Regions from separate parts of the Streptomyces sp. NPDC055189 genome, predicted to be linked through region 1. Evidence: riboswitches for the same ligand, from Rfam matches in the RefSeq annotation. Region 1 holds a riboswitch; each other region holds the start of a gene.
What was found. A riboswitch is a leader RNA that binds a small molecule or an ion and turns the genes downstream of it on or off. The one in region 1 is predicted to bind cobalamin.

Region 1 (5,814 bases):
GGGTTGTGGCCAGGTCGAGTTCGCCCCCGGCGGGCGGGGCGAAGTAGCGCTCCACGTCCGCCCCTGAGACCTCGCCGAGCGTGGCCGGCGACCAGCGAGGACTGCGGTCCTTGTCGATGACCTGAGCGCGGATTCCCTCGGCCAGGTCGTGGGAGGTGAGCGCGGCACAGGAGACGCGATACTCCTGCTCCAGGACACGTTCCAGCGGCCCGAGCCGCCGTGCGCGGCGCAGCGCGGCGAGCGTCACCTTCAGGGCGGTGGGCGACTTGGTGGCGAGGGTGTCGGCGGCCTCCGCTGCGGGGCGCGATCCGTGGCCGTGCAGCCGGGCGAGGATCTCCTCCACGGTGTCGGCGCCGTAGCATTCGTCGATCCAGGACCGATGACCTGCCAGCTCTCCGGGGGGTGGCTGGCACACGTACTGCTGGAGCACGTCCCACACCGGCTGCGCGGCGAGACCCTCCAGCAACCCGGGCAGCTCCTCACTCGGCACGAAGTGATCGGCGAGACCGCACAGCAGGGCGTCGCCCGCGCCGATCTGCGCACCGGTGAGCGCCAGGTGGGTGCCGAGTTCGCCGGGGGCGAGCGCCAGGAGGTAGGTGCCGCCCACGTCGGGGGCGAAGCCGATGCCGGTTTCCGGCATCGCGATGCGGGAGCGTTCGGTGACGACGCGGACGTCGCCGTGCGCGGAGACCCCGACGCCGCCGCCCATCACGATGCCGTCCATCACGGCGACGTACGGCTTGGGGTAGCGGGCGATGCGGGCGTTGAGCCGGTACTCGTCACGCCAGAAGCCGGCGGAGACGGACGTCCCGGCGCGCGCGTCCTCGTAGATGGAGCGGATGTCGCCGCCCGCGCACAGGCCGCGCCCGCAGGCCCCTTGGATGATCACGGTCTGCACGGCCGGATCGTGCTCCCAGGCGGTGAGCGCCTCGTCGATGCGGTTGACCATGGTGTGGGTCAGGGCGTTGAGGGCCCGGGGCCGGTTGAGGGTGAGGTGGGCCGCGCGGCCCTCGGTACGGAGCAGGACGAAGTCCTCGGCCGCGGTCACCGCAGTGCCTCGGTCAGGCCTCGGGCGACGATGACGCGCATGATCTCGTTGGTTCCTTCCAGGATCTGGTGGACGCGGAGGTCGCGGACGATCTTCTCGATGCCGTACTCGTTCAAGTAGCCGTAGCCTCCGTGGAGTTGCAGCGCCCGGTCGGCGACGGAGTAGCCGGTGTCGGTGGCGAAACGCTTGGCCATCGCGCACAGCTGAGGCGCCTGCGGGTCGCTGCGGTCCAGGGCCCCGGCCGCCTGGTGGACCAGGGCGCGGGCGGCGGCGAGTTCGGTCGCCATGTCGGCGAGGCGGAACCGCAGGGCCTGCGCGTCCAGGAGCCGGGCACCGAACGCCTCCCGGTCGGCGAGGTACGCCAGGCTCTTGTTCAGGGCGCTGCGGGCGCCGCCCAGGGAGCAGGCGGCGATGCCGAGCCTGCCGCCGTTCAGGCCGCTCATCGCGATCCGGAAGCCGTCGCCCTCGCCTCCGAGCAGCCGGTCCGCGGGCACCCGCACGCCGTCCAGGATCACCTGCCGGGTGGGCTGGGCGTTCCAGCCCATCTTCTTCTCGTCCGGGCCGAACGAGAGCCCTGGATCGTCCAGTTCGACGACGAACGCGGAAACTCCTTGCGGTCCCGCGCCACCGGTGCGCGCCATGACGACGTAGACCTGCGCGGCGCCCGCACCGGAGATGAACTGCTTGACCCCGCTGAGGACGAAGTCATCTCCGTCGCGGACGGCCCGGGTGCGCAGGGCCCCGGCGTCCGAGCCGGCTCCCGGTTCGGTCAGGCAGTAACTGCCCAGATCGTCCATGGAGCACAGGCGGGGCAGCCAGCGCGCCCGCTGCCCGGGATCTCCGTAGGCGTCGATCATCCAGGCGACCATGTTGTGGATGGAGAGGTAGCCCGCGATGGACGGGCAGCCGGAGGCGAGGGCCTCGAAGACGAGGACCCCGTCGGCCCGCGTGAGGCCGCTGCCGCCCTCGTCCTCCCGCACGTAGACGCCGCCGAGCCCCAGTCCGGCCGCCTTGCGCAGTACGTCGATCGGGAAGTGCTTGTCCTGGTCCCACTGCACGGCGCGGGGGGCCAGGTGGTCCTCCGCGAAGTCGAGGGTTGTCTCGACGAGGGCTTGCTGGTCCTCTGTGAGTGATGTAATGGTCATGGCGCTCATTCCATGGTGGGCAGGGTGAAGCTCGCGCCTTCCCTGGCCCCTGAGGGCCAGCGCGAGGTGACGGTCTTGGTACGGGTGTAGAAGCGGATGGCGTCCGGGCCGTGCTGGTTCAGGTCGCCGAAGCCGGAGCGCTTCCAGCCGCCGAAGGTGTGGTAGGCGACGGGGACCGGGATGGGGACGTTGACGCCGACCATGCCGGTGTCGACGCGGCGGGTGAAGTCGCGGGCGGTGTCGCCGTCCCTGGTGAAGATCGCTACCCCGTTTCCGTACTGGTGCTCGCTGGGCAGCTGCAGGGCTTCCTCGTAGTCGTCGACCCGTACGACGCACAGGACGGGGCCGAAGATCTCCTCGCGGTAGATCCGCATCTGCGGACTGACCCGGTCGAAGAGCGAGGCACCCGCGAAGAATCCGTTCGCGTGCTCCGGCAGGGTGAATTGCCGTCCGTCGACGACGAGTTCGGCGCCTTCGTTGACGCCGATGTCCACGTACCGCCGGACGCGGTCGAGGGCGTCCCTGCTCACCAGCGGGCCGAAGTCGGCGTCCGGGTCGTCGCTGCGGCCGATGCGAAGGGCGCCGATGCGTGCCTTGAGCGCGGCTACCAGCGCGTCGGCGGTCTCCTCGCCGACGGGAACGGCCACCGAGATGGCCATGCAGCGCTCGCCCGCCGAGCCGTATCCGGCGCCGATGAGGGCGTCGACGGCCTGGTCGAGGTCCGCGTCGGGCATGACGATCATGTGGTTCTTGGCGCCGCCGAAGCACTGGGCACGCTTTCCGTGGGCGGCGGCGGTGGCGTAGATGTGCGCGGCGACGGGAGTGGAGCCGACGAAGCCGAGCGCGCCGACCCGGGCATCCTCCAGGAGGGTGTCGACGGCTTCCTTGCCGCCGTTGACGACGTTCAGGACGCCGGGCGGCAGGCCTGCCTCCAGGAACAGTTCGGCCAGCCGCAATGGCACGGAGGGATCACGCTCGGACGGCTTGAGGATGAACGCGTTGCCGCAGGCCAGAGCGGGCGCGGCCTTCCACAGCGGGATCATCGCGGGGAAGTTGAACGGGGTGATCCCGGCGACCACACCGATCGGGGAGCGCAGCGAGTGCACGTCGATGCCGGTGCCCGCGTTGTCCGTGAACTCGCCCTTGAGCAGATGCGGGACCCCGGCGGCGAACTCCACCACCTCCAAGCCGCGTTGGATGTCACCGTGCGCGTCGGCCACGGTCTTGCCGTGCTCGGCCGACAGCATCCGTGCCAGGGAGTCGCGTTCTGCCTCCACGAGTTGCAGGAAGCACAGCAGGACGCGGGCGCGCCGCTGGGGGTTCCAACGGCCCCACTCCTCCTGCGCGGTGACCGCGTCGGCGATCGCCGCCTCGGTGTCGGCCCGGCTCGCCAGCGGTACGCGGGCCTGGACGGTGCCGGTGTTGGGGTCGTAGACGTCGCCGAAGAGGCCGGACGTGCCGACGGTGTGCTTGCCGCCGATGAAGTGGGTGAGTTCACGGACCATGGGTGCGTGCCTGCTCTCGTCAGGTGAGATCCGGGGAAGGCACGGCGCATCGCCGGACCGGGCACACAGGTGTGTCCGCTGCCGGTGCGGGCCGCCGTGGGACAGCGAACGTCGGGACCGCCAGGGTCACGAAGATCTATGAGCGCAAAGTGAGTTGACTGCGCTCCGCCGGATCACCGAGGTCATGAGTACGGACCGGTGCCATGCGTGTCTGCTCCATCCTCGTGGACAACACGGAACATTCCGCGGCCGGTATCCTGACTCCCGGATCTCCGCGCGCCGCCCGCCTTCCCGGCAGACTTCGCCAGTGGCGTGTGGATGACAGCACACTCCCCGGTCACAGTGGCGGGACCGTGCCGGATTCACACCGGCTTCCCTGCACCGCGGACCTTGTGCCACGAAGATATAGTTGGACGTCCTAGTAAGTCCAGCCCTCCTGGCCGCGGGTCGCGACAGGAGCACTGCCGGTGCGGCCCATACGATCTGCCCACCCGCCCCGAAACTCCCGGAGCCGTCCGATGGATGACCTCGCACAACGGTGCAGCCCCCGGCGGCGTCGATGATGTCGCTCGCCCTCTACCTCCCCGGCGCGGGCAACCTCCCGCGATGGCTGCAGATCACGGTCGCAGTCGTGGTCATCGGCGCGATGGCGACCCGCATCTGGCTGTTCGTCCGCCGCCGGAAGTAGGCATCCCCGCCGCACCGGTTCCGGCGCCGCCGCTTTGCCCGTCGGGCCGCAGCACGACCACTGGAAGAATGCGTGCACATGCGCACCCTCTACCTCGTCACCCACCCCGAAGCCACCCACCATGTCGAGGGCGTCGTCGGCGGATGGCATGACTCTCGGTTGACCCCTGCCGGTGTCCGTGCGGCTGGGGCCATTGCCCGGGCGCTGCGGGCGCAGATTCCCGATGATGCCGAGGTGGAGCTGTTCTCGTCGGATCTGCGGCGTACCGTGCGGACGGCCGGGGAGGTGGCCGAAGTGTTCGGTGTGCGGCCCGTTCTGGATCGCAGGTTGCGGGAGAAGTCGTACGGGGAGGCGGGCGGAAAGCCGCAGGAGTGGCTCGACCGGCGCTTCGTGCCGCCGCCCGCCGTCGGGGAGCGGATGGATCACGACGAAGGCGTGGAAGGTGCCGAGACCAAGGCGGTGTGGGCGCGGCGTATCTACGCTGCCATGGACGAGATCCTGCGACGCCCGGGCGGACACCAGATCATCGTGACGCACGGCGGCTCCCTGACGTTCGCCGTGGCGGCCTGGATCAGGATGCCGGTCGAGTCGGCCGGCTACGCCGGCTTCCGTGCGCCGTCGGGCAGCATCACCATGCTGCGCGAAGACGACTACTTCCACAACCGCCAAGTGGTCAGCCTCGGCGTCGTCCCGCCGGCTGCACCGGTAGGTTCGCCGCGGTGAACTCGATCGAGACGCAGGGCCTTGCCGAAATGGCTGACGGGGCTCGACTGCATTGGGACGCGCTGGGGAGCACGCAGCACGAGCCTCCCGTGGTCATGCTTCATGGCGGGCCGGGACTGCCGGACTACCTGGGCGACGTCGCCCCCATGATCGCGGACCTCGCTCCCGTGTACCGCTACGACCAGCGCGGCACCGGCAACTCCCCCTGGCTGGGCCGCCATACCCTCGCCCGGCATGTCGACGATCTCGCTGAGCTTCTCGACGTATGGGATACGCCTTCGGCCGTGCTGCTGGGGCACTCTTACGGTGCCGACCTTGCCGCCCGGTTCTGCATGGCCCATCCGGATCGAGTGGCCGCGATGCTGCTGATGTGCGGGCCGTTCGTCGGCGAGTGGCGCGCGGCGGATCGGGCGGAACGCGAGCGGCGTATGACCGCGGCGCAACAGGAGCGGCTCCGCGTGTTGCATCGGGTGCCGCACCGCACGGAGGACCAGGAGGTCGAGTTGCTCACGTTGTCCTGGTTCACCGACCACGCCGATCCCCGGCGCGGTTGGCACTGGGCCGCGCGAGGTGCCCGTGAACGCCGCCCCGTCAACTGGGTCATGAATGCTGAACTCGGTGCGGAAGGGCGTTCGGACCCGCTGGACCAGCGCCTCGACGAGCTGCGCGGTTGCCTGCCCGCGCAGGTCGAAATCCTCGGCGGCG
Region 2 (5,814 bases), on a different contig from region 1:
CGACGACCGCCGGTACGCCCCGCGAACCACCGATCAGGGAGAGCGCCCCTCATGACCAGCCGGAAGACGACCGCCGAGCCCGTCGAGGAAGGGTCCGTCGACGAGGGCGCGCCCTGGATGAGAGGCCTGCACGCCGACGCGGGCTACTTGCTCTACCGCCTCGGTCTGCGCTCGGGCCAGCTCTTCAACGCGGCGCTCCAGAGATCCGGCCTGCGCCTGCGGCACTACGCGCTACTGCGCTATCTGGCCACCGTGGAAGGCGCGGCCCAGCGCGAACTGAGCCAGGAGCTGGGCTACGACCCCAGCGCGATCGTCGGCCTGGTCGACGACCTGGAACGCCTCGGCTTCGTCGAACGCCGCCCGGCCCCCGACGACCGCCGCCGACGCATCGTGGCGCTCGCCCCTGCGGGGCATGACTTCCTGCGGGACTCGGACGAGGTGGCCCGGGGTGTGACCGACGAGCTGCTTGCTCCGCTGGGCGCGGGGGAGCGGGAGATGCTGCATGCGCTGCTGTCGCGGGTGGCGCATACGGACGGCGGCTGAAGTGCCGACGCCTCGGACCGGGGCGGCCACTCGTCCTCGAATGGCCGCCCCGGTCGGAGTGTTCGGGTCAGGAGCCCGTCGGCAGCTCCGACCTCACCTCGCGTGCCGCCGCGACCAGGTTCTCCAGGGAGGCCTTGGTCTCGGGCCAGCCGCGGGTCTTGAGGCCGCAGTCGGGGTTCACCCACAGGCGCTCCGCGGGGATGGCCTCAAGTCCCTTGCGCAGCAGGGCCGCTGCCTCCTCGGTGCTGGGTACGCGCGGGGAGTGGATGTCGTAGACGCCGGGGCCCGCCTCGCGCGGGTAGCCGTGCTCGGCGAGTTCGCGCGCCACCTGCATGTGGGAGCGGGCGGCCTCCAGGCTGATGACGTCGGCGTCTAGGTCGTCGATGGCCTGGACGATGTCGCCGAACTCGGCGTAGCACATGTGGGTGTGGATCTGGGTGTCCGGACGTACGCCGCTGGTGGTCAGGCGGAAGGATTCCGTGGCCCAGTCCAGGTACGCGGCGTGCTCGGCGGTGCGCAGCGGGAGGGTCTCGCGCAGCGCGGGCTCGTCGACCTGGATGACCGAAGTACCCGCCCTCTCCAAGTCGTTGACCTCGTCGCGCAGGGCGAGGGCGACCTGGCGGGCCGTGTCGCCGAGCGGCTGGTCGTCACGGACGAAGGACCAGGCGAGCATGGTGACCGGGCCGGTGAGCATGCCCTTGACGGGGCGTTCGGTCAGGGAGCTCGCGTACGACGTCCAGCGCACTGTCATCGGCTCGGGCCGTGAGATGTCGCCCGCGAGGACCGGCGGGCGCACATAGCGGGTGCCGTACGACTGGACCCAGCCGTGCTGCGTTGCGAGGTAGCCGGTGAGCTGCTCGGCGAAGTACTGCACCATGTCGTTGCGCTCGGGCTCGCCGTGCACCAGGACGTCGATGCCTGCCTTCTCCTGGAAGGCGAGGACCTCGCGGATCTCGTTCTTGATGCGCTCCTCGTAACCCGCCGTGTCGATGCGTCCGGCGCGCAGATCGGCGCGAGCCGTGCGCAGTTCGGTGGTCTGGGGGAAGGAGCCGATGGTGGTGGTGGGCAGCTGCGGCAGGCCGAGGCGGGCCCGCTGGGCCGCGGCCCGATCCGGGTAGGCGTGTGCGCGGCGGGCGTCGGAGTCGGTGACGGCGGCGACGCGGGAGCGTACGGCCGGATCGTGGGTCAGGGCCGAGCCCGAGCGGGACGCCAAATCGGCCCGGTTGGCGGACAGTTCGGCCGTGATGGCGCCCGTGCCCTGGGCCAGGCCGCGGGCCAGTGTGGCGATCTCGGCGGTCTTCTGGTGGGCGAAGGCGAGCCAGCGGGCGATCTGCGGGTCGATGTCCCGTTCGGCGGCGGAGTCCAGCGGGACGTGGAGCAGGGAGCAGGACGCGGAGACGTCGACCCGGTCGGCCAGACCCAGCAGCGTGCCCAGCGTGGACAGCGACTTCGACAGGTCGTTGATCCAGATGTTGCGGCCGTTGACGACGCCCGCGACAAGACGCTTGCCGGGAAGCCCGCCGACGGCGGCGAGATCCTGGAGCTGGCTCGCGGCGGACTCGGTGAAGTCCAGGGCGAGCCCCTCGACCGGCGCCTTGGCGAGCACCGGCAGCGCCTCGCCGAGCCTGCCGAAGTAGGAGGCGACCAGGAGCTGCGGACGGTCGGTGAGGGCGCCGAGGTCGCGGTAGGCGCGGGCGGCGGCGTTGAGTTCGGCCGGGGTGCGGTCCTGGACCAGGGCGGGCTCGTCGAGCTGTACCCATTCGGCGCCTGCCGCGCGCAGGTCGGCGAGGACCTCGGCGTACACGGGAAGGAGCCGGTCGAGCAGCGTGAGCGGCTCGAAGCCGGCGGCGACGCCGGGTGCGGGCTTGGCGAGGAGCAGATAGGTGACCGGGCCGACCAGGACCGGACGGGCGGCGAGGCCCAGCGCGATGGCCTCCTTCAGCTCGGCGACCTGCTTGGCGGAGTCGGCGGTGAAGACGGTGTCGGGACCGAGTTCCGGTACGAGGTAGTGGTAGTTGGTGTCGAACCACTTGGTCATTTCGAGCGGCGCCACGTCCCGGGTACCGCGGGCCATCGCGAAGTAGCCGTCGAGGGCGTCGTTCTCGACGGCCTCGCGGTGCCGCTGGGGGACGGCGCCGACCATGACGCTGGTGTCCAGTACGTGGTCGTAGTACGAGAAGTCACCGGTGGGCACTTCACTGATGCCGGCGTCGGCCAGGTGCTGCCAGGTGGCCGCGCGCAGTCGGGCCGCGGTGTCCCGCAGGGCGTCGGCGGTGACGCGGCCCTTCCAGTAGCCCTCGACGGCCTTCTTCAGTTCCCGGTGGGGGCCCTGGCGGGGGTAGCCGTACACGGTGGACCGTGCTGCCGCGGCTGCGGACTTCGATGTCACGGAAATCTCCTTCGCGAGATGACTCCTGAGAACCCCGGTGACGGGACACGGGCGCGAAGGGGTGACGGACCCGGCGGATCCCACCCGCGCCACGAGCGCGGTGCTCCGCCTGATCTGTACGCCGACCCGCCCACGAGGTCACCGGAATTTCCGTACGTGAGGGATCACGTACGGGCAACGGGCAGGTCTTCGGACTCGCGGGCACATCTGCCGGGGCAGATTCCTACTGGCCGTCGCTTCCCGGATCCGCGTGGATCCAGTGCGTATGACGGCGGTCGTTCCCACTCACCGCTGCGGGGCAGTCCCGGATTCCCACCGGGTTCCCTCTTGCGACGCTCCTGTCTGGCGGACAGGGCGAACCAGCTGCACTGGCCAGGCTAAAGGGTGGTCGGCCTGTTGGGCACCACTGATCACAATCCGGACCGTGAGGTGAGACACGGCCCCCAACTCCTGAGGCGGGGCAGCGCATGCGGAGGCGGGCGGCGCATGCGGAGGCGGGGCAGCGCATGCGGGGGCGCGGAACAGATCACCACTCTGTTCCGCGCCCCCGCCCACAGCAGCCGCAGGCCCCTCGGCCCGGCGGCGGACCCGGGCCCCTCAGCCCTGGTCGTAGGTGTGGAACCCGCGCCCGCTCTTGCGGCCAAGCAGACCCGCTTCCACCATGCGCCGCAGCAGCGGTGGCGGGGCGTACAGGGGTTCCTTGAACTCTTCGTAGAGCGATGCCGCGATGGAGGCGACCGTGTCCAGGCCGATCAGATCGGCCAGTTTCAGCGGCCCCATCGGGTGCGCGCAGCCCAGCTCCATGCCCGCGTCCACGTCGGCGGCCGTGGCGAAGCCGGACTCGGCCATCCGGATCGCCGAGAGCAGGTAGGGGATGAGCAGGGCGTTGACGACGAAGCCCGCTCTGTCCCTGGACCGGACGACCGTCTTGCCCAGGGTGTGCGAAGCGAAGTCCTCGACGGCGGCGAGCGTCCGCGCGCCCGTGTGCAGCGAGGAGACGACCTCGACCAGGGGAAGGACGGGGGCCGGGTTGAAGAAGTGCAGCCCGAGGACGCGGTCGGCACGCCGGGTCGCCATGCCCAGGCGCATGACCGGGATGGAGGAGGTGTTGGTGGCGAGGATCGCTTCGGGGTCCTCGACGACCTTGTCCAGGGTCGCGAAGAGCTCCGTCTTCGCGGCGGTGTCCTCCACGACGGCCTCGACGACGAGCTGTCGGTCGGCCAGATCGTCCGGGCTGCCGGTGAAGATCATGCGGGCCAGCGCGTCCTCGGCGCTGATGCGGTCCAGCTTGCCGCGCTGGACGGCACGTTCGAGCGAGACGGCCACGCGCTCGCGGGCGGCGCGGGCAGCCAGGGCGTCGGCCTCGCAGACCACGGTGTCCAGACCGGCGCGGGCGCACACCTCGGCGATCCCGGCGCCCATCTGGCCCCCGCCCACCACGCCGACCCGGCGGATGGCCGCGGTCATGACCGTCGCTCCGGGCGGTGCACGAGGTGTCGGGTGTAGGCGTCCGTGGGGAAGAACGCGGGCAACTCCCGTGCCAGGGCGGTGCGTTCGAAGAGGGCGCGGATGTCCTCGACCGGGGCCCATGGATACTCCGCGCCCAGGGCGGCGAGCTCGTCGCCGAGCAGCTCCAGCACCGTCTCCCGGCCGACGGCCCGGTGCCGCAGCCATTGCCAGATCTGCACCCGGGCGATCTCGGCGGTGGCGGCGTCCTCCATGAGGCCGTACAGGGCGACGGCTCCCTGCCCGTGCAGCCAGGCGGCGAAGTAGCGCACGGCGACCGCGATGTTGGTGCGCAGCCCTTCCGATGTGGGCGGCGCGCTGATGCGGCGCACGGAGAGCAGCTGCGCCGCCGTCACCTCGACGTCGCTGCGGACGCGGTCGATCTGGTGCGGGCGGGCGCCGAGCACCCCCTCGAACACCTCGCGGCAGACGGGGACAAGGGCGGGGTGGGCCACCCAGGAGCCGTCGAAGCCGTCCTCGGCCTCGCGTTCCTTGTCGAGGCGGACCGTGGCGAGGGCCGCCCGGTGGGCGTCGGGGTCCTTGGCGGGCACGTGGGCGGCCATGCCGCCGATGGCGTGGGCGCCCCGCTTGTGGCAGGTGCTTACGAGGAGTTCGGTGTACGCGCGCATGAAGGGGGCGGTCATGGTGACCTTCGCCCGGTCGGGCAGCAGGAAATCGGTGCGGTGACCGAAGGTCTTGATGAGGCTGAAGAGGTAGTACCAGCGGCCCGCGTTGAGCCCCGAGCTGTGCTCGCGGAGTTCGTAGAGGATCTCTTCCATCTGGAAGGCCGCGGTGATGGTCTCGATCAGGACGGTGGCCCGGATCGTGCCGCGGGGGATGCCGATGAGGTCCTGGGCGAGGACGAACACGTCGTTCCACAGCCGTGCCTCGTCGCGGTTCTCCAGCTTCGGCAGGTAGAAGTACGGGCCGCGCCCTGCGTCGATCTGGCGCTGGGCGCAGTGGAAGAAGTAGAGCCCGAAGTCCACGAGGGATGCGGGGGCGGGCCTGCCGCCGATCTCCAGGTGCTCTTCGGTCAGGTGCCAGCCGCGCGGGCGCACGACGATGGTGGCGGTCCGCTCGCCGAGCCGGTACTGCCTGCCCTCCGGCGTGGCGAAGTCGATCCTGCGCTCGATGGCGTCGAGCAGGTTCAGCTGGCCGCCGATGATGTTGTCCCAGGTGGGTGAGGTGGCGTCCTCGAAGTCGGCCATCCATACCTGCGCACCGGAGTTGAGGGCGTTGACCGTCATCGCGCGCTCCGGCGGCCCGGTGATCTCCACGCGGCGGTCGGTCAGTCCGGGCGCCGGGGGCGCCACCTGCCACGTGTCGTCCGCCCGTATGCGGGCGGTGGCGATGGAGAAGTCCAGCGGAGAGCCGGA
Region 3 (5,814 bases), on a different contig from region 1:
GCTGCTGACGAGAGCCGCCGTGAGCAGGGCCGTGACGGAGAGCAGCAGGAGGCGGGTGCGGGCCACGTGGACCCCCAGCGTCGCCGCCGCGTCCTGGCCGAACACGAACGCGTCCAGGGTGCGGGCATGCGCCAGGCAGATGGTGAGCGCCACGACGAGCACCGCCCCGCACAGCCAGACGTCCGTCCAGCCGACCCCGCTCAACGAGCCGAGCAGCCAGAACAGGACCCCCCGCGTCGTCTCCGCGTCGCCCGCCGTGAGGATCACGAACGAGGTGAGCGCGGAGAAGAGCTGCATCGCCGCGACGCCGGAGAGCACCACTCGGTCGGCGCTCCCGCCGAGCGTGTGGCTGAGGAACAGGACGAGGGCGAACGACACGACGGCGCCCACGAAAGCGCCCGCCGAGACCGACACCGCTCCCCCGCCGACCCCGAGGACGACGATCGCGACCGCCCCCGTGGAAGCGCCCGACGAGACGCCGAGCACGAAGGGGTCGGCGAGCGGGTTGCGCAGCAGGGACTGGAGGACGGTTCCGCAGACCGCGAGGCCCGCGCCGCAGACCGCCGCGAGGAGCGTGCGCGGCATGCGCAGGTTCCAGACGATGCCGTCCCTGATGGGCGTCAGTGTCGCCTCGCCCCAGCCGAGATGGGCCGCCACCGCCGACCACACGTCCGGTACGGAGATGTCGGCGGGGCCGATGGTGACGGCCACCGCCACGGAGAGGGCGAGGGCGGCAAGGCCCGTCGTCCAGAGCAGGAGCTGCCGTATGCCGCCCGGCAGACCGGCCCGTCGTATGCCGCCCGGCAGACCGGCGGCTCGCGTCACTTGGCGAGCCCGAACTCGCGCAAGGCGGCGGCGACTTGTTCCACGCCGTCGACCGTGCGGATCGTCGGGTTCATGGCCTGGCCGCTCAGCAGTACGTACCGCTTCTTCTTCACGGCGGTCAGGTTCTTGGTGGCCGGGTTGGACTCCAGGAACTCGATCTTCTTCTTGGCGCTCTCGGCCGTCTGCGACTTGCGGGTGAGGTCGCCGATGACCAGGACGTCGGGGTCACGGTCCGCGACGGTCTCCCAGTTGATCTGGGGCCACTCCTCGCGGGTGTCGTCGAAGACGTTCTTCACGCCGAGCTCGCGGGTGATGATGCCGGGCGCTCCGCAGCAGCCCGCGATGTAGGGGGCGTCGGAGTTGGCGAACCAGTAGAGGAGCGAGGTGCCGGACGCGTCGGCCTTCTTGACGGTCTTCGTGGCCTTCGCCACCCGCCCCTTGAGGTTCGCGACCAGCCGCTCGCCGCGCTTCTCGACCCCGAAGGCCTTGGCCAGGTCGCGCACCTCGCCGTAGACCGTGTCCATGGTCAGCGTCTTGACGCGCTTGCCGTCGCCGTCGCCGCTGTTGTCCTTGCCCGCGCAGTCGGACGGCGAGACGTAGGCGGGTACGCCGAGTTCGGCGAACTTGGCGCGGTCGGCGACGCCGCCCTTGCTGACCGTCGCCGTGAAGGAGGCGGTGACGAAGTCGGGCTCCTTGGCGAGGACCTTCTCGAAGGAGGGGTAGCTGTCGGCGATCCGGTCGACCTTGGCGTTGTCCTTCTCCAGGCCCTTCAGCACCGGGTCCGTCCAGGTGCCGGTGCCGGCCATGCGGTCCGCGAGGCCCAGGGAGAGCAGGATCTCGGTGGAGCCCTGGTCGAGGGAGACGGCGCGCTGCGGCGGCGCCTTGATCTCCGCCTTCTTGCCGCAGGACGTCAGGGTCACGGGATAGCCGTCGGCCTTCTTGTCCGTGGTGGAGGAGGCAGGCGAGCCGCCGCAGGAGGTCAGCGTGACGGCGAGGGCCGCGCTGAGCAGGACGACGGGTATACGTACACGACGGGCTGTGGAGGACACATGATCCCTTGAGTCTCACGGCTCATACGCGGAGCCTGGCCTGCTTCGTCACCTCCGCCGCTCGGTGCGCGGGCGAAGGCGCCAGCAGGTCTTCGGACTCGGGGATCGGCCGGACGGGGCGCCTTCCCGGGCGTCCGTGGACGCCCAGTGGCCGTGGCCCCGCCCGTTCCCCCTCACCGCTGCGCGTCAGTTCCGGATTCGCACCGGATTCCCTGGCCCTGGTGTGGGTTGACTGGCGCTCGCAAGCTATCACGCGAGGTCAGGGAGGCTGCCGTCACGCCAGGGCAGGGAAGCTGCCGTCAAGCCGGGTCAGGACGCCCCGTCCGGCCTCGGTGCGCCGCGGTAGGTCCCGAAGGACCATTTGTTTCCCTCGGGGTCGGCGATCGCGAACTCCCGGCTGCCGTACGGCTGGTCCTCGATCTCACGGATGATCTCGACCCCGGCGGCCCTGAGCCGCTGGTAGAGCTCGTCCACCCGGTCGGTGACGACGTACGTGCCGAAGGTGCCCGGCTTCAGGCACCAGTCCCCGGCCCCGTCGTCGTACGAGCCGAGCATGATCGCTCCGCCCTCGGGCCAGTCGAGCTCGGCGTGGGCCACGCTGCCGCCGTCCTCGTAGACGGCGGTGCGCAGGAAGCCGACGGTGCCGACCAGGAAGTCGATCAGGGCGGGGGCGTCGTGCGCCTGGAGGGTCGGCCAGACGCTGGGTGCGCGTCCGCCGGAGGTGGCGGAGCCAGCGGCGGACTGGGGCTGCTTCTGCTTCTCGGTGGTGTCCATGGGTCCTACTCTTCGCCCCCGCCGTGGCTCCCGGCTTGGATATTCCGGCACTCTTCGGCCAGCCAGCCGGTGGGGCTCGCGCCGGTGTACTGCCGGAAGTCCCGTACCAGGTGGGAGTGGTCGTAGTAGCCGCAGTCGGCGGCGACGCGCGCCAGGTCAGGGGCGGCGCCCGCCGCGACGGAGCGCACGACGGCGTTGCGGGCGCGCTGGAAGCGCATCAGGCGGCCCGCCTGCTTGGGGCTCAGGCCCGTCTCGGCGCAGAAGAGCGTGGTGAGGCGGCGTTCGCTCAAGGCGACGTGCCGGGAGAGGCCGCGCAGGGTGCCGATGCCCTGGTGCCGGGCGAGCCAGGCCCAGGCTTCGGCGACCTCGGGACGTACGGACCCCTCGGCGCCCGCGTCAGCCGCGCGCTGCCGCAAGTAGGCGGACAGGGAGGCGAACCGCTGCTCCCAGCCGCTCTGCTCGCACAGGAGATCCCGTACGTCGGCGGCGCGGCGCCCCATCACTTCCGCGCCGGGCGTCACCAGGTCGCCCGCAAGCGCCGACGCCGGTACGCCGAACAGGGCGCGGGCGGCGAGCGGGTGGACGGCGAGCTGGATGCCCGCCTCGTGCTCGGGCCGTACGACGTAGGCCGGTGACCGGTGCAGGCCGCCCAGGACGATGTCCGTGCGCATGGCGTCGGGGCCGGCCGCCTGCTCGGGGCTGGCGCCGGTGGCGACGGGGCCGTCGAGGGAGAAGATCAGCGTCAGGTACGGGGACGGCAGGCCGCGGTGCAGGCCCGGCTGCTCGCCCGCCGTGCGGTAGCCGACGGCGGACACCACCATGCCGCCGAGCCGCGGAGCGGCCCGTACGAACTCCGGGGAGGCGGTCTCCATGCCTTCCAGTATGCGACGGGCGCCGCCGCGGGGCAGGCGCCCGTACGCGGGGACGCGGGGCAGGCCCGGACGCGGGCCCGGCCTCACCGCGGGGCAGGCCCGTACGCGGAGCGGCCGTCTGACGCTGCTACCCGCGCACAGGCGTCCCATGCCCGTTCCGTCCGGTGATGTCGATCATGGGAATCCGCGGCCCCGCCCCATACGATGACCCGCCGCTCCGGACGGGGCGCAGACCGCTCTCAGGGGGCACAGAACCATGGCATCAAAGGCAACGGGCAAGCTGGCCGTACTCGGCACGGCGGGCGCGCTCACCGCGGCCGTCATCGCGGGGACGGCGCTCTGGCCGAGCACGGACGCGACGGCCGCCGACGCCTCCGCGAAGACCGCCGCGAAGAGCGCCCGGGCCGCGGCCGAGCTGAAGCACTGGCCCGCGCCGGTCGCCAAGAAGCTGGGCAAGGTCATCGCGCAGAACGACGGCAAGGGCGCGTACGCCGTCTTCGACGCGGACAACACGACGTACCGCAACGACCTGGAGGAGTCCCTCCTGCCCTTCCTGGAGATGAAGGGGGTGCTGACCCGCAAGTCGATGGACCCGTCGCTGAAGATCATCCCGTTCAAGGACACGGCGAAGCACAAGGAGAGCCTCTACAGCTACTACAACCGGCTCTGCGAGGTCGACGACCAGGTCTGCTACCCGTGGGCCGCGCAGATCTTCTCCGGTTTCACGCTCAAGGAGCTCAAGGGGTACGTGGACGAGCTCCTGGCCTACGACAAGCCCATCCCCGCCGAGTACTACGAGGACGGGAAGCTGACGAAGACCGAGGTGAAGAAGCCCGAGTTCTTCACCGGCATGCAGGAGCTCTACAAGTCCCTGCGGGGGCACGGCATCGAGGTGTACGTCGTCAGCGCGGCCAGCGAGGATCTGGTCCGCATGGTCCTCGCCGACCCCAAGTACGGCTACGACGTGAAGCCCGAGAACGTCATCGGCGTCGGCCTGCAGCTCAAGGACCGCAAGACCGGTGAGGTCACCAGCTCCCGCAAGGAGATCGCGGAGGGCCGCTTCGACCAGAAGAAGCTGGCCAAGCGCGAGCTGACGCCGAACCTCTGGGCGCCCCTGACCTGGTTCCAGGGCAAGCCCGCGGCCATCAACACGTACATCGACGAGTGGAAGAAGCCGGTCCTGGTGGCGGGCGACACCCCGGCGAGCGACGGCCCGATGCTGTTCCACTCGGCGGACGTGGAGCACGGCGGGGCGCGGGTCTGGGTCAACCGCAAGGACTCGTACATGAAGCAGCTCGACGGGATGAAGCAGAAGAACGCCGACCGGCAGCGTGAGCTGGGCCAGAAGGTGACCGCGGACAAGCGGTGGCTGACGGTGGTCCCGGACGAGATCCGCTAGCCGGTACGCGAGATCCGTGGTCGGTTCGGGACGCGCTAGCCGTCCCATCCCCGTCTGAGGCGTCTGCGCCGGGTGCCGTGCGTGCCCGGCGCGGACGTCGTGCCGGGCGGCCCCGGCGCGTAAAGGACCTGCCAGAACACCGTCGCCGCAAGCAGCCAGACGAGCCACCCCACACCGAGCCCGCCCCCGAAGAGGCCCAAGGCAAGCGGCAGCAGCGTGCAGGGCAGGCCCCACCCGAGCAGCCACGGGCGTTCCGCGCCGGTGAAGAGGCCGGTGAGCAGGCTGATGCAGAAGTACGCCGCCACGCTCGCGCAGAGCAGTCGGCGTACGCCGTCGGGGGCGGACCCGTGGGCGTGTTCGGCCGCCGCTCCCAGGCCCGCGGCGAGCGCGGCGATCGCGGCCGTCGTCACACAGTGCAGGAGCATCGCGAACCGGACGGGCATCCTGTCGGGGCGCAGGTGCGGCACGCCCGCGAAGCCGTACAGGAGCGAGAGCGTCCATACGCCGATGAGCAGGGCGAACGAGCCGGTCGCCGTGACGGCGAGTGCCGCGTCCCAGGGGACGTCGGAGGCCGCCGCGGTGATCTGGATGACGCCTTCGCCGAGCACGATGATGACGAACAGGCCGAGGCGTTCGGCCAGATGTACGGACTCGGAGGGGGCCGCCGCGATCACCGGCGGCCCGCCCTCCGGGTGGCGCCGTACGTCGGAGGGCCGGCCGCCCCGGTGCGCGACGGCCTGGTCGAGCTTGTCCTGCGCCCCGCGCAGCATGCGGTCGCTGTCGACGCCAAGCATGATCACCAGGTCGAGGGCGATGCCCGCCGCCCACAGCCAGTAGCGTCCGGGCGCGGGCACCCAGAGCGAGATCAGCCAGGGCAGGGCGCCCAGTCCGTACT
Region 4 (5,814 bases), on a different contig from region 1:
CTGCCGGTCACCCACTGGGCCGCGGGCCGGCTCGACCAGCGCCGCTCCATGGCGGCCGGGCTCGTGCTCATCTCCGCGGGGTTCGCCGTCGTGGCCCTCGCGCGCCCGGCCGCCTGGACCGGTGTCGCCGGGCTGCTGCCCGCCGCCGGTTTCGTCGTCCTGCTCACGCTCGGGCAGATGCTGGTGGCCCCGGCCGCCCGCGCCTGGGTCCCCGATCTCGCGCCCGACGGCAGGCTCGGCCTCTACACCGGCGCCCTCTCCTCGGTCTCCGGTCTGATCGTCCTCGCGGGCAGCGCCGCGACCGGCTCGCTCCTGGACGCCGGTCTGCCGTCCTGGGCGCCCTGGCTCGCGCTCGCCGCGATTCCCCTCCTGGCCACGGTGCTGCTGCCGGACCGCGGCCGGGCCGCGCGCACGTCAGCCGCCTGACGCACCGGGCAGCACCGGGGCCGTGAGGGCCGCCAACTCCTCCGGGGTGCGCGGCCCGTCGCCGTCCAGCAGGCCCTTGGTCCGTAGCAGCTCCGTGACGGCGATGCCCCACGGGAGGGTAAGGCCCGCCTGTGCCAGGAGGCCCCGGTGGGCCAGCATCTCGGCGACCGGGCCCGTGCGCACTCCCGAGGGGGTGAGCAGCGCCGCGTCGTCGGCCCAGCGCAGGGCCAGATCCACGTCGTGAGTGGCCATGACCACCGTCGTCCCCGCGTCCCGCAGGCCCTGGAGGGTGGTCAGGAGGCGTTCCTGGCCGTCGGGGTCGAGCCCGGCGGTCGGCTCGTCGAGGATCAGTACGCGGGGGCGCATCGCCACGGCGCCCGCGATCGCCGTCCGCTTGCGCTGGCCGTAGGAGAGCAGATGGGTGGGGCGGTCCGCCAAGCCGCTGATGTCGAGCGCGGCGAGCGCCTCGGCGACGCGCGCCCGGACCTCGCCGTCGGACAGGCCCAGGTTCAGCGGGCCGAAGGACACGTCCTGCTCGACCGAGGCGGCGAACAACTGGTCGTCCGGGTCCTGGACGACCAGCTGCACGGTGGTGCGCAGCCGCGTAAGACCCTTGCGGTCGTACGTCACGGGGACGGACCCGAGGGTCAATTGGCCCTGATCCGGGCGGAGTCCGCCGCTCAGCAGCCGCATGAGGGTGGTCTTGCCGCTGCCGTTGCGCCCCAGGAGGGCGAGGGCGCGGCCCTCGGTGACGTCGAAGTCCAGGCCGCTGAGCACGGTGGGCCCGTCCTCGTAGGCGTAGGAGGCGGCGCGCAGGGCGACCAGGGGCACGCTCGGCTCGCTCATGGACGAAGCCTTCATGGCAGAAGCCTTTGCAGTACGAGGGTGAGAGCCGTGAGGCCCGTGAGAAGGACCGCGCTCGCTGCCACGAAGCCCCGGGAGATCCGGGCGTCGGGCACGAGCACCCGCAGCGTTCCGTCGTAGCCGCGTCCGGCGAGCCCGGCCTGCAGCCGGGTCGCCCGGTCGAAGGCCCGCACGAACGCGGTGGCACCGAGTGAGCCCAGGGAGCGCCAGGTGGCGGCCCGGGTGGTGTGGCCCAGGCGTGCGGCCTGTGCCTGCCGGATGCGGCTCATGGAGTCCAGGAGCAGGAAGCTCATCCGGTACATGACCAGGGCGACGTCCACGACCGGCGCCGGTACGCCCGCCTTCACCAGGCGGGGCAGCAGGTCCGACATGGGTGTGGTGAAGGCGAAAAGCAGGACGCCGAGCGAGGCCGCCGATGTGCGCAGGAGCAGACCGCCCGCCCGTGCGGGGCCGCCGTCGGCGAGCGTGACGAACCCTTCGGGCCCGCCGAGTTGGACGATGAGGGTCAGGGCGCCGGTGACGCAGAAACCGAGCGGCACGCGGTAGGCGCGCCACAGTTTGCGCGGCGGCACACCGGCGGGTCCGAGCAGCACGGCGAGCGCGGTGATCAGTACCAGGGCTGCGCCGGGCCAGGGCGGCAGCGAGACGGCAAGGACAGTGAGGCCGAGACCGAGCACGGCTTTGTCCACGGGGTGGCGGCGGCGCCAGCGACTGCTGTGCGCCGCCGCGTCAATGGGCAGCACGCGGGCTCAGACCTGCTCGGTCCCGGGCCTGCTGCCCGCCGCGTCCGCCATCTGCTCCGCGGTCGCTTCCTGCGCCTGCGCCTGTTCGGCGCCCTGGCGGCGCCCCTTGCGCAGCCCGAAGTAGTACGCCAGGACGCCCGCGCCGAGGGCCGCCTGCAGAGCGAAGAGCGCCGACTCGACCTCCCCGGAAGGGGGTTCGTACAGCGGCGAGAACCAGGGCTCGTAGTCCGGCTTGATCTCGGTGATCGCGGTCTCGGCCTGGGCGTCGGCCCCGGTGAACGGCTCCTTCTTGTGGTCGCCGAGGCCGAGCACCAACGGCAGCACCGCGAGCGCGGCGACGATGACCAGGAGCAGGGTGTTGATCTTCGCGTTCCGGCTCATCAGGCGCTGGCCCCCGTCTCCGTCTTGGTGTCCGTACCGGCCTGCGCGGCCGGCTTCTTGCCCTGGAGCAGTACGCCGAGCCGCGTGAGCTCGCCCTTGCTCGACTGCACGAGCAGCCGCATCACCAGGACGGTGAGCAGGCCCTCGCTGACGGCAAGCGGGATCTGCGTGACGGCGAAGATGCCGCCGAACTTGCCCAAGGCGCCGATGAATCCGCTGCTCGGGTCGGGGAACGCCAGGGCCAGCTGGACGCTGGTGACGCAGTACGTGGACAGGTCGGCGACGAACGCACCGAAGAACACGGCGACCATGAGAGGCACGTCGTAGCGCTTCAGGAGGCGGTAGACGGCGTATCCCGCCCATGGCCCGATGATCGCCATGGAGAAGACGTTGGCGCCGAGCGTGGTGAGCCCGCCGTGCGCGAGCAGCAGTGCCTGGAAGAGCAGTGTGATCGTGCCGAGCACCGTCATGATCGGCGGCCGGAACAGGATCGCGCCGAGCCCGGTCCCCGTGGGGTGCGAGCAACTGCCCGTGACAGACGGGATTTTCAGCGCGGAAAGGACAAATGTGAAGGCACCGGAGGCGCCCAGGAGCAGGGTGCTCTCGGGGTGCTCCTTGACCTCACGGGTCAGGGAGCGGACTCCGTGGACGACGAACGGCGCGGACGCTACGCCCCAGGCGATCGCGTGCGCCGGTGGGAGGAAACCCTCGGCTATGTGCATGGCTAAGCAGACCCTCTCCAGCACCTCGTGGATGGACAACGCGCCTTGGTCGGTCTCCTGGCTTACGGGTCATACCGACCGGACTCCGCCTTCCCGGATGCTTGCGCACCCAGTGGCTGCCGCGAGGGCTGGAGCCGGACTTCCCGATTCACAGTGGCGAGGGCCGCACCGGCATCACACCGGATTTCCCGTTCACCAAGGCGTGGTGACCCTAGTGCGCAACCGAGTTTCCTGACAACTTGCGGGGATGCTGCACCTGTGGCACGCGCGAGCGCACACGACCAGGGCGTACGCCCCTGGTCAGCGCATGTGCCCCGGCCCGTGCGCACCCCCGTGGTCCGGCGGCCGTCAGTCCTTGTCCCCCGCCACCGGGTAGGGCACGAAAGTGCTGCTGTTCTCGTCGATCGCCAGGCGGCGGTCGAGGGGCGGCACCGCGCGCTGGGGGCAGTCGGTGCGTTCGCAGAGGCGGCAGCCCATGCCGATGGGCACGGCGGAGGACGCGCTGTCGAGATCGAGGCCGTCGGAGTAGACGAGCCGCGACGCGTGGCGGATCTCGCAGCCCAGACCGATGGCGAAGGTCTTGCCGGGCTCGCCCCAGCCGCCGCGGTGCCGGGTGACCGCACGGGCGGTCCACAGGAAGCGCTGCCCGTCCGGCATGGCGGCCACCTGGACGTGGATGCGGCCGGGGGCGGCGAACGCCTCGTACACGTTCCACAGCGGGCAGGTGCCGCCCGCGCGGGAGAAGTGGAAGGCGGTGGCGGACTGCCGCTTGGACATGTTGCCCGCCCTGTCGACCCGTACGAAGGAGAAGGGCACCCCGCGCAGCCGGGGCCGCTGCAGGGTGCTCAGGCGGTGGCAGATCGTCTCGTAGCCGAGCCCGAAGTGGTCGGTGAGCCGCTCGATGTCGTAGCGGAACTCCTCGGCTGCCGCGTGGAATCGGCGGTAGGGCAGGATCAGCGCGGCCGCGAAGTGGTTGGCGATGCCGATGCGGGCCAGCGGCCAGGCCGCGGCCTGCGGGTCGAAGTCCTCCGATGCGAGGGCGGAGACCTCATCGCCGTATTCGAGCAGCGCGAGTTGGGTGGCCATCCGGAACGCCTGCTGGCCGGGGCGCAGCCGGTTGGAGAGGTGCAGGACGCGGGCCGTCGGGTCGTAGTGGTGCAGCAGGCCCTCCGCGTCCGCGGCCAGACGGACCCCGTGCCGCTCGGCCAGGCGCGCGGACAGGGCTCGTACGACCTCGCCGGGGCGTACGCCGATCTCGGCGGCGAACTGTTCGGCGGCCAGGTCGATGTCGTGCAGGTAGTTCTGGCGCCGGTAGAAGAACTCGCGGATCTCCTCGTGCGCCGACCGGGGCTGCGCCGCCGTTCCCGGCCCGCGCCTCTCGGCGGCTTCGGAGAGCTGTTCGGTGAGGTGCTGGTTCCGGCGGCCGAGGTCCACCAGGACCGTCGCCACGGCGGGCATGCGCGATGCCAAATCCGAGAGGTCGGACGCGGAGACCCGTCCCGCGGAGACCTCGCCGGTCAGTGCGTCGCGCAGGTCGGCCACCAGGCGGCTGGTGTCGCGCTCGGAGAAGAAGCCGGGGTCGACGCCGAACGCCTCCGTCAGGCGCAGCAGTACGGGCACGGTCAGCGGCCGGGAGTCGTGCTCCATCTGGTTCAGATAGCTCGGCGAGATGGCGAGCGTCCGCGCCAGGTCGGCCTGGCTCATGCGGCGCTCCTCCCGCAGCCGCCGCAGCCGTGCTCCCGCGTACGTCTTGCTCACCCGTGGCTCCTCCTGTCCGGTCACGATCGCCCTCGTCGGCGCTGCCCGTGATGGTAGCCACGCGGACGGGACCACGGGCATTAACAGACTTGGCAATACGGCGGCGAAAGATGCGCAGAACTTGGCATCTTTCCCCGCTTGCTGGCACTGAGTGCCGATGCCAGAGTCGTACCGCGGCCCGCCGGACTCCGTCGGACGGACCGGAACCGGGGTACGACTCAATGCCCTGACGTCGGTGATCCCGACCCTTCCGGCCGGATAGGCACCATTGCTCGGATTGCCCGCCCACGGGACCAGCGGGCCGCACCCTCAGATCTGTCCGGCACTCAGTGCCAGACATTCGCAATGTTCACGAGTCTCCAGGAGACGGTCATGGCACAGGCAGGGACGACGACGGCAACGGCGCAGGAGCTGGCTCGGCGGTGGGCGGCCGACGCCCGGTGGAAGGGCATCGAGCGCACCTACACCGCCGAGGACGTCGTCAGGCTCTCCGGCAGCGTCCGCGAGGAGCACACCCTCGCCCGGCGCGGCGCCGAGCGGCTGTGGAAGCAGCTGCACGAGCAGGACTACATCCACGCGCTCGGCGCGCTGACCGGCGGCCAGGCGGTCCAGCAGGTCAAGGCCGGTCTGCAGGCGATCTACCTGTCCGGCTGGCAGGTGGCCGCCGACGCCAACCAGGCCGGGCACACCTACCCCGACCAGTCGCTCTACCCCGCCAACTCGGTGCCGCAGGTGGTCCGCCGGATCAACAACGCCCTGCTGCGCGCCGACCAGATCGCCACCGCCGAGGGCGGCGACGACACCACCGACTGGCTCGCGCCGATCGTCGCCGACGCCGAGGCGGGCTTCGGCGGCCCGCTCAACGCCTTCGAGCTGACCAAGGCGATGATCGCCGCGGGCGCCGCGGGCATCCACTACGA

Region 2: it holds a riboswitch for cobalamin, as region 1 does, so the genes downstream of both, metE (5-methyltetrahydropteroyltriglutamate--homocysteine S-methyltransferase) here and ACWFR3_RS42755 (CoA-acylating methylmalonate-semialdehyde dehydrogenase) in region 1, are expected to answer to the same signal.
Region 3: it holds a riboswitch for cobalamin, as region 1 does, so the genes downstream of both, ACWFR3_RS45520 (ABC transporter substrate-binding protein) here and ACWFR3_RS42755 (CoA-acylating methylmalonate-semialdehyde dehydrogenase) in region 1, are expected to answer to the same signal.
Region 4: it holds a riboswitch for cobalamin, as region 1 does, so the genes downstream of both, ACWFR3_RS33915 (energy-coupling factor ABC transporter permease) here and ACWFR3_RS42755 (CoA-acylating methylmalonate-semialdehyde dehydrogenase) in region 1, are expected to answer to the same signal.

The regions. Positions count from the first base shown of each region.
Region 1 covers NZ_JBSGSG010000116.1:8,205-14,018, forward strand. The annotation lists gene ACWFR3_RS42745 (enoyl-CoA hydratase/isomerase family protein) at 1-1,048, opposite strand, end outside; gene ACWFR3_RS42750 (acyl-CoA dehydrogenase family protein) at 1,045-2,193, opposite strand; gene ACWFR3_RS42755 (CoA-acylating methylmalonate-semialdehyde dehydrogenase) at 2,199-3,698, opposite strand; cobalamin riboswitch at 3,929-4,099, opposite strand; gene ACWFR3_RS42760 (hypothetical protein) at 4,237-4,386, shown strand; gene ACWFR3_RS42765 (histidine phosphatase family protein) at 4,465-5,109, shown strand; gene ACWFR3_RS42770 (alpha/beta fold hydrolase) at 5,106-5,814, shown strand, end outside.
Region 2 covers NZ_JBSGSG010000067.1:13,231-19,044, reverse strand. The annotation lists gene ACWFR3_RS33945 (MarR family winged helix-turn-helix transcriptional regulator) at 52-543, shown strand; gene metE (5-methyltetrahydropteroyltriglutamate--homocysteine S-methyltransferase) at 611-2,932, opposite strand; cobalamin riboswitch at 3,096-3,311, opposite strand; gene ACWFR3_RS33935 (3-hydroxybutyryl-CoA dehydrogenase) at 3,530-4,399, opposite strand; gene aceB (malate synthase A) at 4,396-5,814, opposite strand, start outside.
Region 3 covers NZ_JBSGSG010000149.1:2,971-8,784, reverse strand. The annotation lists gene ACWFR3_RS45525 (FecCD family ABC transporter permease) at 1-825, opposite strand, end outside; gene ACWFR3_RS45520 (ABC transporter substrate-binding protein) at 822-1,874, opposite strand; cobalamin riboswitch at 1,941-2,126, opposite strand; gene ACWFR3_RS45515 (VOC family protein) at 2,184-2,648, opposite strand; gene ACWFR3_RS45510 (helix-turn-helix domain-containing protein) at 2,654-3,520, opposite strand; gene ACWFR3_RS45505 (haloacid dehalogenase-like hydrolase) at 3,777-4,919, shown strand; gene ACWFR3_RS45500 (low temperature requirement protein A) at 4,955-5,814, opposite strand, start outside.
Region 4 covers NZ_JBSGSG010000067.1:6,352-12,165, forward strand. The annotation lists gene ACWFR3_RS33895 (MDR family MFS transporter) at 1-426, shown strand, start outside; gene ACWFR3_RS33900 (energy-coupling factor ABC transporter ATP-binding protein) at 415-1,272, opposite strand; gene cbiQ (cobalt ECF transporter T component CbiQ) at 1,284-2,033, opposite strand; gene ACWFR3_RS33910 (energy-coupling factor ABC transporter substrate-binding protein) at 2,040-2,414, opposite strand; gene ACWFR3_RS33915 (energy-coupling factor ABC transporter permease) at 2,414-3,136, opposite strand; cobalamin riboswitch at 3,167-3,365, opposite strand; gene ACWFR3_RS33920 (short-chain fatty acyl-CoA regulator family protein) at 3,485-4,894, opposite strand; gene aceA (isocitrate lyase) at 5,267-5,814, shown strand, end outside.